Regions from separate parts of the Pseudarthrobacter ribosi genome, predicted to be linked through region 2. Evidence: riboswitches for the same ligand, from Rfam matches in the RefSeq annotation. Region 2 holds a riboswitch; the other holds the start of a gene.
The links. Region 2 has a riboswitch for cyclic di-AMP ahead of ACZYZ5_RS06225 (NlpC/P60 family protein). Riboswitches for the same ligand answer to the same signal wherever they lie in the genome.
Positions count from the first base shown of each region.

Region 1: linked by a shared signal. The riboswitch ahead of ACZYZ5_RS04585 (C40 family peptidase) and the one ahead of ACZYZ5_RS06225 (NlpC/P60 family protein) in region 2 are both predicted to bind cyclic di-AMP.

Region 1 covers NZ_JBVAYZ010000003.1:201,730-209,184, reverse strand. Annotated here, with positions in the region: gene ACZYZ5_RS04605 (DUF5129 domain-containing protein) at 1-1,144, shown strand, start outside; gene ACZYZ5_RS04600 (DUF1918 domain-containing protein) at 1,151-1,342, opposite strand; gene ACZYZ5_RS04595 (serine hydrolase) at 1,404-2,288, opposite strand; gene ACZYZ5_RS04590 (dihydrofolate reductase family protein) at 2,775-3,362, shown strand; gene ACZYZ5_RS04585 (C40 family peptidase) at 3,420-4,163, opposite strand; cyclic di-AMP (ydaO/yuaA leader) riboswitch at 4,168-4,369, opposite strand; gene ACZYZ5_RS04580 (hypothetical protein) at 4,539-4,808, shown strand; gene ACZYZ5_RS04575 (calcium:cation antiporter) at 5,586-6,740, shown strand; gene ACZYZ5_RS04570 (DNA polymerase IV) at 6,937-7,455, opposite strand, start outside.
Region 2 covers NZ_JBVAYZ010000004.1:239,982-247,436, reverse strand. Annotated here, with positions in the region: gene ACZYZ5_RS06230 (M23 family metallopeptidase) at 1-751, shown strand, start outside; cyclic di-AMP (ydaO/yuaA leader) riboswitch at 900-1,058, shown strand; gene ACZYZ5_RS06225 (NlpC/P60 family protein) at 1,368-2,159, shown strand; gene ACZYZ5_RS06220 (HNH endonuclease) at 2,380-2,880, shown strand; gene mobA (molybdenum cofactor guanylyltransferase) at 2,939-3,664, shown strand; gene ACZYZ5_RS06210 (DUF6457 domain-containing protein) at 3,648-3,935, shown strand; gene ACZYZ5_RS06205 (molybdopterin-binding protein) at 3,932-5,341, shown strand; gene fdhD (formate dehydrogenase accessory sulfurtransferase FdhD) at 5,418-6,299, shown strand; gene ACZYZ5_RS06195 (alpha-mannosidase) at 6,392-7,455, shown strand, end outside.

The DNA.
Region 1 (7,455 bases), on a different contig from region 2:
CCTGGACCCGGTGGGCCGGCACGTGGGGACCTACATGGGTGAAGACCGGAAAGTCTCGCCCGGACAGCGCGAGGACATCCAGGACGCATCCAAGGACCTTCTTCGCGACGCCCAGTGGACGGACGGCACCGTCGCCGGAATCCAGCGCGGCGCCGAACTGATCAATCAGCCCTGGTACCGCTCCACGGCCTTCCTCGTCGTGGCGTGGACCAGTATTGCGGCCGCCGTGGCGGGCGCCGGCACGTGGCTGATCGTGCGCTGGCGGACCCGGGTGGATAGCCGCAAGGAACTGGCCCGCGGCGACGTCAGCTACTCCAACGTCAGCTTGGACCTACAGGTCACGGACCTCAACGCCGGCACCATCCCGGAGGCCTCCCGCTACGGCAGCACGGTCCTCGAGAAGCACCGGACCTTCATGACCAAGTACAACACCGCCACCGGCCTCGCCAACCAGGTCCATGCCCTGTCGCCCAAGGACCTCAGCAGGCGGCCGAACCTGAAGCTGGTCCGCAGCTACGCCGACGCCGCGGCGGAACTCGATGCCCTCGACGACGTTATCGCCGACACCAACGCCCTACTTAACCGCGGCTCAGCTTGGGCCCCCGCCTGGGACCGGCAGCTGGCGCCCTTCCGCGCCGACCTGGCCGCGATCGAACAGATGCTCAGCAAGCGCAACGCCGAGGGCGACTCCGCGACGGCCGCCGCCCTGCGCTCCTTCCGCGATGAAAACCACCGGGAAATCGAACGGTGGACCGCGGAGCTCTCGGACGGAACAATCACGCCCGAGACGGCCCTGGACCGGCTGCGGGACGCGCGCACGCACCTCTCCGAGCTGCTCAAGAACCATGCCGATACCGTGATTGCCGGCTTCACCAAGAACGAGAAGGAAGCCCGGCTCATGCAGCAGGAGATGGAGGACGCACAGGCCGGAAGCAAGGCAAAATACGGGCGCACGTACGAACCCAGCATTCTGGGCACGGTGTACCCCTCGTATTACTTCCTCTCCGTGCCGACGTTCAACTCTGGCTTCACCAGCGGGGTCAGCAGTGTCAGCAGCGCCCGCGGCGGCGGGGGCGGCAGCACCACCGGCTACGGCAGCAGCGGCGGTAGCTTCTCCGGCTCCGGCAGTTCATCGAGTTTCTAGCCGCGGTCAGGCGCCCTTGCTGCTTTCGACGACGAAATCGCCGCCGGGGAACAGGATGGTCTCATGGCCGTCGTCAAATCTGACGTGATACGGCGGGGCCCCGTCGGCCCCCTTGACCTCCAGGATTTCGCCGTGCCGGTCGGACGACTCGACCGTGGTGCCACGGATGATGATGCGGTCTCCCTGGGCTGCTTTCATGGCATTCACCTCCCTTCTCCAGCGTACGGTTGTGGGTTCTTTGGGGGAACGGCCGCTTTCGTCAGAAGAGTCGGGCGGCGACTGTGCTGGTGAGTTCGTGGAAGACGCGGGCCCGGGTAGCCTCGGCGTCCCGGCCCAGCGTGTAGACGACAAACACATACGCCCGCTCCCCCCGCACCAGGATGCTCGCGTCGTGCAGGTTCCCGTTGAGCAGCCCGTACTTGTGGAAGACGCTGACCCCCGCAGGTGCGGCGGCCGGGATCAGCGTTTCGTAGTTGGTCTGCTGCATGAGGGACAGTAGTTGGGCTGTGTTGGCGGGGTTCAGCAGCCGGCCGCTGTATAGCTCGGACAGAATCGTTGCCATCTCTGCGGCTGTCAGGGTGTTCACGGTCCGGTCGTAGGGAATGCCCATCGAGGCTGCATAGTTGATCAGTCCCCTGTGGCCCACGGCGGCGAGGATCAACGCCCATGAATCGTTGTTGCTTTGCTGGACCATTTGCCGGATCTGCTGGCCGGCGGTGGATGCCCCCATCGGGGTCCCCAGCGAGGCCTTGCCGGTTTCCACCAGATGGTAGTAGGCGGCGGCGGCGAGGATCTTCCCGGTGCTGGCGGCCACGAACTTGGTCTTGTCCCCGTATTCGTGCACCGTTCCGTCAGCCACATCGATCAGGGCCACGCCCACCTGGTAGCCGCTGTTGGCCGCGATCACGGCGTTGATTTCTGCGTCCAGTTCCGGCCCGATGGCGGGAGCGGGGGGCGTGACGACGGCGGGTGTCGGCGTCGGGGGTTCTGCCGACGGCGTTGAGCCGCCGGCGGCGGACAGCGGGTCGGCGGCACCAGCTGAGGCGGACACCGACGCAACCGGCGCAGCCCCGGCGTCGACCGGTCCCCTGGCCTGCATGGTGCCGTAAACAGCCCCGGCCGTGATCAGGCCGAGGACGGTCACCAGTGCAACCAGGAACTGCGGGCGGATCCCGCCTGTGAACCGCAGCAGGCGTGGCCCGGCCCCACGGGCGGACTCTTGTGTGTGCCGGCCGCTGCTGTAGTGCCGGCCGGGTCCCCAGGATTCCACCGGTCTCAACCCCGGAACATCAACGGGGGCGCGACGTCGGCTGACGCCTCAGGCAAGCTCGTGGGCATGCTTTTCCTCCGAAAGTAAAGAACCGCGGGCGCGGCTTCAAATTTCCTGCATTCTTCTACCGGTGGGACCCGAGCGCAAGTGGCCACACCTGCGGGCCCGGGATCAGCCGGCCGGCTCCCAATGCTGGAACCGGAGTTCCCGCAGCACGCCGTGCAGCGGAGCCACCGTGAAAGGCAACTCCTCCAGTCTAATCCCGGGGGCCGCGGCCGGCGCGGTCCGGTTCCCCTGCCGCGGCTGAAGGGTGCGGCGTACGCTGGAACCCCAGTCGGCAGCGAACAGAAGGAGCCCGTCATGCGCAAGGTCATCTTTATGATGCAGGTATCCCTTGACGGATTCTTTGAGGGTCCGGAGCAGGATCTGAGCTGGCATCTGGTCGATGATGAACTGCACCGACATTTCAACGACGAGCTCCGGACTATGGGCGCTTTCCTGGACGGCCGCATCACCTATGAGCTGATGGCCGATTTCTGGCCGACGGCAGACCAAGACCCCTCAAGCCCTGCCCCGATGGTCGAGTTCGCGGGGATCTGGCGGGACATTCCCAAAATTGTCTATTCCAGGACCCTGACGTCGGCCGGCTGGGATACCGAGGTGGTGCACGACGTGGTCGCGGAAGAGGTGGCCAGGCTCAAGGAACAGCCCGGCGGCGATCTGGCGCTCGGCGGCGCCGATCTGGCGGGGTCGTTCCGGCGGCTCGGGCTGATCGATGAGTACCGGATCTATGTGCACCCGGTCCTGATCGGACGGGGCAAGGCCCTGTTCCAGGAGACGGATGCGGTGACTCCGCTCCGGCTGCAGGAGAGCCGCACGTTCGGTAACGGCGTGGTACTGCTGCGGTATTCAGTGGAGCCGGACGCCGGGCACGCAGAAGGCCGGTGATCTGCTGCCCCCAAGGCAACCGATCGACCGGCCTTCGATGTGCTGCTGGCGGTGCTGCTAGCCGGCGCGGACGAACGTCACGGAGCCGGTGGCGGTCAGCCAGGAGAGCGGGTGCGTCATGGTGGCGTTGACGCCGTTCATGCCGCCGCTGATCGCCTGGCCGTTGCCTGCGTAGATGGCGACGTGGCCGGACTGGACGATGATGTCGCCGGGCAGGGGGGAGGCGACGACCTTGCCGTACTTCAGGAAGGCCTGCGGGCCGATGTTGCCCACCGGGATTCCGGCAGCATTCAGGGCCTTCTCCACTACCGCGGTGCAGTCCTGCGTGATGCCGATCTGGCCGTATGCTACGGCCAGCATGGTGGCATTGGCTCCTCCGGCTGCCGGGGCAGCGGCGGGGGCAGCGGCGGGTGCGGCCTGGACGTTCACGGCTGCCTTGGCGGGGGCGGGGGCGGCGGCCGGGGCGGGTGCCGGTGCTGCCGGGGCTTTCGGAGCGGCCACGGGCTTGGGCGCCTCGACGACGGGCGCCGGTGTGGTCTCAACAGCCGGACGCTCGAAAGTGATCTGGACGGTCGAGTCCGCCAGAACCGGCGCGGAGACCTGGCCCTTGACGTCAACGGCCGACGCAGGAGCGGAGTCCCGCTCGGTCGGTGCATCGGCTGCATTCGCGGCCATGGCGCTGCTGAGCACCATTCCGGAAGCGGCTACAAGCACTGCGGCCTGGCGGCCAATGGTGCCGGCGGTGCGGCGTTTGCTGCGAAGATCGGCGCGTTTGGGCGCACGGGTATTGCTGAAAGTCATTTAAGAAGCCTCTCCCAATGCCTGCGAGGTGAGCTGTCGGATTCGGATGGGAGGCACCCGGCCGCACGCTGGCCCGATCATGACGGGCCGTGCGGCTTCACCCCAAGACCCCTGGAGAACAGCGGGTCAAAATTGGTTTCCCCGTCTCTGCCGGACGTTGCTGCGAGTTACCCCCGGGCCGCGGCAGAGTTAGGCAATCGGCTGGGGAGAGCCCGTCTCGGAAACAACAGGCACCTAACAACGGTAACGGAATGATTACGGAGTGTCACATCGAGCTCCGGTTGGGCTGTGCTTACCGGCGTGCTATGAACCCCGTCGGAACCGGCCCCAGGCATAGGATGATGCCATCACCGTTCCCCGAAGCGGAGGCTCGAAATGAAAAGTCCCGATGTCGCCAGGCACTGTGTCGCCATCTGCCAGCTGAGCAGTCAGCCGCCGGAGGACTTCAATGTCAACACCGAACTGCTGGTGCTGGAAAACGGTGAGGTCCGCGTCTCCACCTGGGACGCCGAGCCCCGCGACGGAGGGTTCGATGTGCATGTCCTGAACGACCGCGTGGACGCCCTCGGCTTTATGGTGATTACCGACTGGGAGTTCTTCGATGAAAAGGCCTATGCCGTGGTGGAACGCCGGCCGGGAAGCTAGGCCCATCCCATTCCGGCAGGGGCCCGGGTAAACCTCTGATTCCGTATCTACGCGGTATTTTGACTTTGTTGCAGACGTCATTTGATGACGCCAATGGAGATCGCGGAAGAATTATTGGAACGGCCACGGCTGTGTGTCACAGTGCCCGATCCGGCAAGCTCCTATTTCGCCGCCGCACCCGGGTTCCTTGCCCTGTTTCGGTGCTGTGTACCCGGCGCATGAGGCCGCTTTTCCCCATAGCCTGTCCTTGTTCCGAGCGACCAAGAATGAGGAAGAAAATGACTCAGACTGGAGTTTCAACTTTGATGACGGGGAATACTCCCGGAACGGTCAAGGTTCATTGCGCCCACCCCGGGAGCGCCCTGACAAATAGGAGCATTGTATGCATCGTGCGTGCCTTGTCACCGGACCGGTTCGTCTCCAGTGTTGTCGCTGCTGAGCTCGACTCGTTGAACGGGCCCATCCGGAGTGGCGTGGGCCCGATCGGCAGAAGGCGGAGCTGAATCGTCCCTGCGAGCCATGTCCGGCTCTAGGTCCGGGCGCAGCCAAACTCGCAGCGAGTCGTTCCGATAAAGGACGCTGCCTGGCGGTGGAGTGATGTGCTCGGCGACGGTGCTGGGTTCGTTGATTTCCATGCCTGTATTTTGCGGGTCCGCCCGGGGGTCGTGGCGGCCCTGCAGTAGCATGATCCGCAGAGTGTGACACCAGCGCGTCGGACGGGACGGCCCGTTCGTTTCGATAGACACGGGGACGGCCCCGTGGAATGGGGTTCAACCCGTGGTTTCCTCTACTGCAGGATCCATTTTCTCGCCCGTCGCCATCTCGCGGCTCGTGGTCGGTTGGGGTGCCGTCGTCGGGTTGGTGGTTGCCGGGCCCCTGCTTGAGGCACCCGTTCCTACCTGGCTACTGATTACTGCACTCGTGCTCATCGTCGGGGTCGTTCTGGTCTGCGCCTTCGGGGTGGTCCATGAGGCCGAACATCTCGCCCGCCGGCTGGGTGATCCCTACGGCTCCCTGGTCCTCACACTCTCCATTGTGCTGATCGAGGTGGTGCTCATTTCCGCCGTCATGCTCGGTCCCGGGGAACACACGACCATCGCCCGGGACTCGGTGATGGCCGTATCGATGATTATTCTTAATGCGGTGATCGGGCTCTCTGTGCTCGTCGGAGCGATCAAGCACGGCAATCTGGGCCACAACCGCACCGGCACGTCCTCGTATCTCGCCATGCTCGTTGTTCTGGTCTCGTTGGCTTTCGCCCTGCCGGCCCTGATCGGGCGGGATGGCTCCTACACGTCGGGGCAGGTGGTCCCCATCATCGTGCTGACCCTCGCCCTCTATGCCTTCTTCCTCTACCGGCAGATGGGCAGGCAGGCCGGCGACTTCCGGGAGGTCGATCCGCGCTTCGCCGCCGGCCGGGACCTACCTGACAGCCAGGCCGCCAAGCAAAGCAGCATCACCCAGGTCATCGCCGAACACCGGACCGAGGTGTTGCTGCGGATCGCGTTTCTCATCGTGACGGTGCTGCCCATCGTGCTGCTCTCGCACGACATGGCCACGCTCCTGGACGACGGACTCGACCGCGTCGGTGCGCCGGTGGCGCTTTCCGGCATTCTGATCGCCATGATTGTGTTCCTGCCCGAGTCGATCACCTCAGTGCGCGCAGCGCTGCAGGGCGAGATTCAGCGCGTCAGCAATCTATGTCATGGCGCCCTCGTCTCCACGGTCGGCCTGACCATTCCCGCGGTCCTCATCATCGGCGCCCTCACCGGTCAGGCCGTTGTGCTCGGCGAGTCCCCGGTCAACCTGCTGCTCCTCGGCGTCACGTTGATGCTGTCGGTGACAACGCTCGCTTCCAAGAAGGTCACGGCCATGCACGGTGCAGCCCATCTCGTGGTCTTCGCGGTCTACGGCATCGCCGTGTTCTCCTAATTTGGTCCAACCGGAGAGGGATTCGTTGGTGGCGATGGCCACGGACCCCCGAAGCACGTATCACCGCCCTTCTATCAGCCCCGGCCGAGCACGTCGTTTACGAGCTGTTTCGTCTGGACGTTTCCCCCCCGGGCGCGGACCGTCCAGCGGGGGTCCCCAATCACGACGGAGGCGACGTAGCAGGCGAGCGACGCCGTCACCAACCGCCGCGCGTGGGCGTATGTCCCTTTCGGGCATCGTCGGGCATTGCCATTTCGGCCCGCAGGCCTAGGAGTCGGATCGGACGGCCCGCTTCAATTCCGGCTGCGAGGTCCAGGGCCCGCGCGAGGATTTCATTCCGGTCGAATGTCTCGGGAATCTTCTTCGCGTGGGTCTTGGTGAAGAACGGCGCGTACCGAACCTTGAGGGTCAGCCCGACCACGGGCCGTCCTTCGGCGACAACATCCTCGAGGACACGCGCTGTCAGCTCCCTTACCGCGTCGTCCACCTGAGCGGTCTCGGTCAGATCCCGCTGGAAGGTGGTCTCCCTGCTATGCCCGCGGGCAACCCACGGGGTGTCGTCCACAACACTGGAGCCGTCCCCGCGTCCGAGCTCCGCGTACCAAGGACCCATCCTGGGGCCGAACTCCGGGACCAGGTCTTGGGGGTCGGACGCGGCGAGCTCGGCGACGGTGATGATGCCGAGTTTAGCCAGCCGGCCCGACACTTTGGTTCC
Region 2 (7,455 bases):
CGTCCCGGCAGACCGCCCCCGTGACGCGCACCGCGACGAACGCAGAGGCCGCCGCAGCCCGTTCCGCCAGGTAACGGACTTCGCCGCCGCCAGTGGCGTGGGGCAAAAGGCCGGCATCGCACTGGCCGCCACGGGACTGGTCCTCACCGTCACCGTCCCGGCCACGGGCCCCGTGATGGCCACGGACGCCGGGTCAGCCGCCGGATCCATCTCTGCCGCAGTCCAGCCGGACGTCACCGCTGCCGAGGCCAAAATTGATTTCAACCGCACCGCCGTCACCACCCAGAGTGACCCGGACGGCAAGCTCAAGCAGCTGTTGAGCGCCCAGTCGGTCGACTCCATCACCCGCGCAGCCTCGTCGGGCAGCCTCGGGGCGCCCCTGGGCGAACTGAAGACGGCGTCGCCCTTCGGATACCGCGTCAGCCCGATCACCGGCGGCTCCGGGGAGTTCCACCGCGGCCAGGACTATTCTGCCCAGTGCGGCACTGCCGTCCTTGCGGCCGCCAGCGGCACGGTGACCTTCACGGGATGGCATCCCTACGGCGGCGGAAACCGTGTGGTGATCGACCACGGCAACGGCCTGGAGACCACCTACAACCACTTGTCCTCCGCCAGCGTCAAGGTGGGCCAGCAGGTCTCCCGCGGCGCTGCCGTGGCGATGAGCGGCACCACTGGCGCCTCCACGGGCTGCCACCTTCACTTCGAGGTCATGGTCAACGGCGAAGTCGTCGACCCGACCGGCTGGCTCTAACAGAGCTGATGGGACACTCTCGCATTCTTATGACACGCCGTGATCTGAATGTGACATTGTGCCCCAACTGCTGTACCGTATGACCTACGCCAACTTTTCCGAAGTTGGCGCTCTTGAGTGGATTGCCTAGCTCTGCCACCGCTCAAGGTCCGTTCGCATGACATCGTCTGGCAGGGGCGGGGGAACCAATTTTGGCCTTCGAAAGAAGGCCTTGGGGTTAAGTCGCAAAGCTTCCCAGGAAGCAGCGCGGCCGGGTGACTCCCATCCGAATCCGACAGCTCACCTCGTAGGCATTGGGAGAGGCTACTTTCGTGTCTTCACGCCACAATGCTGCGCGTCACCGCGCTTGCGCGGCTCTTACGAGCCCGCTGAAATCCAACCTCCGCAGTGCCCTTTCTGGCGCCCGGAATGGATCTCACGCCGCCGTCTCAATCTCTGCTGAGTCCGGCCCGCAGGCCATGCACCTGCAAGCAGTTCCCGCTTTTGGCGCGTCTTCGCAGTACACCCTTCGCTAAGTAACCCATTTCGGGGCGATCCGGCGTACCCCCAAGATGCCGGAGCGTCCTCAGCCTGCGCCCAAAAAGCGCGGACCCAGGATCACGAAAGAGAGAACTTAATGACTACTCGTGCAAACGCACGGCACCGCGCCGAGGTCACCAAGACCAACTCGCTGGCCGTCATTGCCAAGGCCGTCGGCGACAACGCCGGTGGCGTGGGTCGCCAGGCCGCAGTTATCGCTGCAGCCTCCGGCCTCGTCCTGACCAGCGGTATCGCAGCCAACGCTGCTGAGGCCAACGTTCAGCGCGAGTCCACCTCCGCTTCCACCCTCGAAGTCCAGTCGGCCGCCCCGGCGACCATCTCGGCTGCTTCGACCATCGCCATCTCCTTCGAGAAGCCGGCCGTCACCACCACGCCGGCTCCCGTCGTGGAGGCCCCGAAGCCCGTTGTGAAGGTCCAGGAGACCCCCGCAGCTGCCAACACGGCTAAGACCGCCAGCACCAAGGTCGCCGCCGCCGCAGCCCCGGCTGCCAGCACCGCGGCTCCGGCTGCCAGCACCGCGGCTCCGGCCGTCGCCAGCGGCATGGGCGCCACGATCGCCGCTGCCGCCTACGCCCAGCTCGGCGTCGGCCAGGACTGCACCCGCCTTGCTACGAACTCGCTGGCTGCTGCGGGCATCAACTACCACGGCTGGCCGGCAGGTTACCTGTCCCTCGGCCGCACCGTGAGCGCCGCCGCGGCACTGCCGGGCGACCTCGCCTACTACCAGAACGGCGGATCGGGCATGGCCCACATCGCTGTTTACGTCGGCAACGGCCGAGCCGTCCACGGCGGCTGGAACGGTGGAACCACTTCCCTGCAGAGCGTCAACGTCGGCTCCGGCCCCGTCTTCATCCGCGTCGGCGGCTAAGTAAGAACTGTTCGCAACGCAAAGGACCCCTGCCATTCGGCAGGGGTCCTTTGCGTTGCCAGGACGTGAACTTCAGCGGACACGGGCCGGGCGGGCAAAAAAAGATTCGGTGAATTGGCATGTCCATGTTTACTCTTGTTTTGTCGATCCATAGCCCGACCATGCAGAGGGCAGCCGGCCCTCGTGCCCCTGGCGGGTGCGGCCGTGAAGAGGTATGCGGATGCGCACACTCGTTCTGAATGCTGGATATGAACCGCTGGCGGTTGTGACCTTCCGCCGGGCGCTCGTCCTTGTGCTGACTGGAAAGGCCAGCGTTGTGGCGGAAGGCGACGATCCCGTCGTCGGGCCGCAGGACGTCCTGGGTCGGCCCTCGGTGATTCTCTTGCATCGCTACATCAGGCCCCGGTACAACACCGTGACGGCGGTGAGCCGCCGCGGGGTGCTCCGCCGGGACGGACACCGCTGCGGGTATTGCGGCAAAGCCGCCCACACCATCGATCATGTCCAGCCCAAATCCAGGGGTGGTGCGGATTCCTGGGAAAACCTCGTCGCGGCCTGCCTGCGGTGCAACAACGCCAAAGGCGACCACACCCCCGGGGAAATGGGGTGGAAACTCAACTTCAGCCCCGCGCCGCCCAAGGGCACGACCTGGCAGATCAAGGAGCTGGAGAAGCCGACGCCGGCCTGGGACCCGTTCCTGTTGCCGGAATCCGCTGCCTGATACGGTGTGCCCCGGCCGCTGCGCCAGGACGCGACCTATAGCCAGCTAGGCTGGGCCGGTGGACTTCGACGCTGTCATTCTTGCTGGGGGCCGGTCGTCCCGGCTGGGCGGCGTGCCCAAATCCGGTCTGATGCACGACGGCGCCACCCTCCTGGAGCGCGCCCTGCAGGCCGCGAGCGGCGCGGCCGCCGTGGCCGTCGTCGGGCCCGACCCGGGAACCCTGCCCGCGGGAGTGCTGAGCTGCCGGGAGGAGCCGGCCTTCGCCGGCCCCGCCGCAGCCGTCGCCGCCGGGGTCTCCGCCCTGGAAAAGCACCGCAGCCGGGACCCCCGCCTCCCTGCCGCGGCACCGATGACCCTGGTCCTCGCCGTTGACATGCCCGGGGCGGGCGCCGCCATCGCAGCGCTGCTGGCAGCCGCCGCGGAGGCCCCTCCGGGCGACGGACTGATGGCCGTGTCTGCTGACGGGCGCCGGCAGCCCCTGGTCGGCCTTTATAGCACGGATGCGCTACAACGGTGTGTGGCCGACGCCAGGCAGCGCGGCACGCTCGAAAACGCCTCGATATTCGCCCTTCTTGCTAGGCTGGAGGTGCGGGAGGTCAGCGTCCCCCGGGGGTCTACGGATGATGTGGATACTTGGGACGATGCCTCCGCACTGGGGGTGACCGGTCCGGCTGACGGCCATGGCTTCCACAGCCATCACCGCGACAGCCATAACCCAGGCCTCCGGCCCGGGTTCCCCCCGCTGAACTCGACTTTGGAGGCAAACGGTGAAAAGCCAGGATGAAACACTCGAAGACTGGTGCCGTGCCTTGCTTCAGGCCCTCGAACTGGAAGACGTCGAGGTTGACGTCAACGAGGTCCTGGCCCTCGCCGGGGTGGCGGCGCACTCCGTGGTGCGCCCCGCCGCGCCGTTGACAACCTTCATTGCCGGATTTGCGGCAGGGCTGGCCTCTGGCTCCGGCCAGGCAACGGATGCCGTCTCGATGCAGGCCGCGATGGGCGTTGCCCGGAAATTGGCCAAGGACTACGCAGCCAGCGAAGCCTCCGGAGCATGACGCCTGCACCCCCTCACGGCAGTACAGCTGCCGCGGCGGATGAGCCTGCGCCTCATCGGCACCTCGCGCACACCTGGCAGGAAGCCCGGCAGCTTGCCTTCGATTGCGCGACCCCCATTCCCGCCGCACCCGTGGCCCTTCGCGACGCGCTGGGGCGGAAACTCGCCGCCGATGTGGCGGCGCTCGTGGACATGCCGCACTACGCCTCCTCCGCCATGGACGGCTGGGCCGTCAACGGCAGCGGACCGTGGATCCTCGCGGAACCCGGCCAGCGGCTGGCGCCCCACCAGGCCAGCCCGATCGTCACGGGCGGGCTGATTCCTCCCGGAGCGAAGGCTGTGCTGCGCAGCGAAAGCGGCACGATCGCCGCCGACGAGGACGGGCTGCCGGTCCTGCAGCTCGGCGGCGGAGCGAAGCCCGGCGAGCCGCGAAACGGCGAGCATACCCGGAAAGCCGCGGAAGAAGCCGCCGCCGGAGAAGTGCTGATCAAGGGCGGCACCCTGCTCAACCCCGCCCACCTGGCCCTCGCGGCCCTCGCCGGTCACGACACCCTGCCGGTCCTGGGCAAGGCCGTCGTCCGGCTGGTGTTCACCGGCTCGGAAGTGATCACGGCCGGGATCCCCCGGCCGGGGGAGGTGCGCGACACCTTCGGCCCCCAGCTTGCCGGCGTCGTGGAAATGCTCGGCGGGATCTGTGCCGGCGAAACGAAAATCGGCGACAGCTACGCTGAATGGCTGACCGCGCTCGAGGACACCGACCCGGAGGCCGAACCCGGGGGAGCCGACGAACCGCGGATGCCCGTCCGGTCCGGCGCTGAACGGTTGCCCGCCGACGTCGTCATCACCACGGGCGGCACCGGCCGGTCCGGGACGGACCACCTGCGCCGCTCGGTCGCCGAACTCGGCGGACGGTTGCTGATCGACGGCATCGCGATGCGTCCTGGCCATCCCGCCGTGCTGGCCGAACTGCCGGACGGCAGGTTCATCATCGGGCTGCCGGGCAACCCGCTCGCGGCCATGATGGCACTGTCAACCATCGGCGCCCCGCTCCTGGCGGCGCTGGGGCACCGGCCCCCGCCGCCCGTCACCGAGGTGCCCTGCGGCTCCATGATCGACCCTGACCCCGGCCGGACCCGGCTGATGCCCTTCCGGCTCCTCTACGGCATGGCGTCTCCGGCGCAGCACACCGGGCCGGGAATGATGCGCGGCCTGGCCGCGGCCGACGGCGTCCTGGTGGTCCCTCCGCATGGAGTCCAGCTGGGGGAAACAGTCCCGGCCTTCACCCTGCCCTGGGGCACGCCCCTCCCGGAGCTGGCGGGACCCAAAGACAAGCCCGCCCCCAAACGGCCCGCCCGGAAGCCCGCCGGTACCGGCGGGCCCGTGGACTGGAGCGAACTGCTGGGGTAGCGCCCGGTCTGAAACCCGCGCTGGCCACCCGGCCCAGCGCTTGTCATGATGGAGTTATGTTGGTTAGGAGTACCTGATGGGCCGCGTTACTCAGCGCCGCAAGGTGCACAAATATGTCCTGGACGGATCCCCCCAGGCCCTTGAATTCCCGGTCCGGCACCGGGAGGACGTCCTCGCCGTGGAGGAGCCGCTCGAGATCCGGATCGGCAGCCTGTCCTTCTCCGTCACCATGCGGACTCCGGGGAACGACTTTGACCTCGTGGCGGGCTTCCTTGTCTCCGAAGGCGTCATCTGGAGCCCCGACCAGCTCGTCTCGCTCCGGTTCTGCGCCGGGGAAGACGAGGACGGCGTCCAGACGTTCAACGTGGTGGAAGCCCAGCTGAGGCCCGACGTCGTCCGCCCGGACACCGGCCGGAACGTGTTCACCTCCAGCTCGTGCGGCATCTGCGGCACGGATTCGATCGAGGCCGTGCACAAGTCCTCGCATTTCAGCCCCGCCGATGATCCCCTGACGGTGCCTGTGGCCACGCTCGCGGCCCTGCCGGACCGGCTGCGGGAAGCCCAGGCGGTCTTCGACATCACCGGCGGCGTGCACGCCGCCGGCCTGTTCCGGACCTCCGAGGACGGCTCCGCTGAACTGCTGTGCCTGCGTGAGGACGTGGGGCGCCACAACGCTGTGGACAAGGTCATCGGCTGGGCCCTCCGCGAGGGCATGCTCCCGCTGCGCGGAACCGTGCTCCAGGTCTCCGGCCGGGCATCCTTCGAACTGGTGCAGAAGGCCGCCCTGGCCGGCATTCCCGTCCTCGCCGCAGTCAGCGCGCCGTCGAGCCTGGCGGTCGAACTGGCCGAGGCCAGCGGCATGACGCTGGCCGGCTTCAGCCGCGGCACATCCCTGAACGTTTACGCGGGAGTCCGCCGCGTGAGCGTGCCCGTAGGCTTGGCGGACAGCGTCCGCTGACAGCCTCTTGGCTGGGGGCCAGCGGCGAAGTAAGTTTTATCCATCGATTGGATGCATTTCAGCGTCATCCACGCAGCGCTAAGAGGATCACATTGCACGACGACCGCCGTCTCACGGAAGTCCGGCTGGACCGCTTTGTTCGCGAACGCATCGTCCCAGCGGTCTATCCGCGCAGCGTGCCGCTCAGCCTGAGCAGCTGGGATGTCCCGGACGAACCGGTCCCGGTCCTGGAGGCCCTCCGGAAGCAGTTCACGCCGCAGGAGCACGGAGCGGCCTGGGGCCGGCCGTGGAGCACCAAGTGGCTGCGGCTGCAGGGGCAGGTCCCGGACGCCTGGGGCACTGCAGCGGACACGTCGGTGGAAGTCATTGTGGATCTGGGCTTCAGCAGTGACCTCCCCGGGTTTCAATGCGAAGGAATCGCCTGGCGGCCGGACGGGACGATCGTCAAGGCCATCTCCCCGCGGAACCAGTACATCCCCCTGAAGCTGCTGGGCAGCGGGATGGCCGTCGACTTCTACGTCGAGGCGGCCGCCAACCCCGACCTGTCGCAGGGGTGGACGTTCGCGGCGACCCCCTACGGAGACAAGGCAACCTCCGGCAACGAGCCGAAGTACCGGCTGGGCCGGATGGTCATCGCAGAACTCAACCAGACCGTCTGGGAGCTGCAGCAGGACATCTGGACCCTCAGCGGCCTGATGCACGAACTGCCGATGGAACTGCCCCGCCGCCACGAAATCCTGCGCGCGCTGGAACGGATGCTCGACGTGATGGATCCCGACGACGTCCCCGGGACTGCGGCAGCGGGGCGCGAGGCCCTGACCGGCGTCCTGGCCCGGCCGGCGTACGCCTCCGCCCACCACCTGCTCGCCACCGGACACGCGCACATCGACTCCGCCTGGCTGTGGCCCGTCCGCGAAACCATCCGCAAATGCGCCCGCACCTTCTCCAATGTGGTGGCACTGATGGACGAGGATCCCGGGTTCGTGTTTTCCTGCTCCTCAGCCCAGCAGCTCGCCTGGATCAAGGAGTTGTATCCGGAGCTATTCGGTCGGATCCGGGAAAAGGTCAAGACCGGCCAGTTCGTCCCCGTGGGCGGCATGTGGGTCGAATCGGACACCAACATGCCCGGCGGCGAGGCCATGGCCCGCCAGTTCCT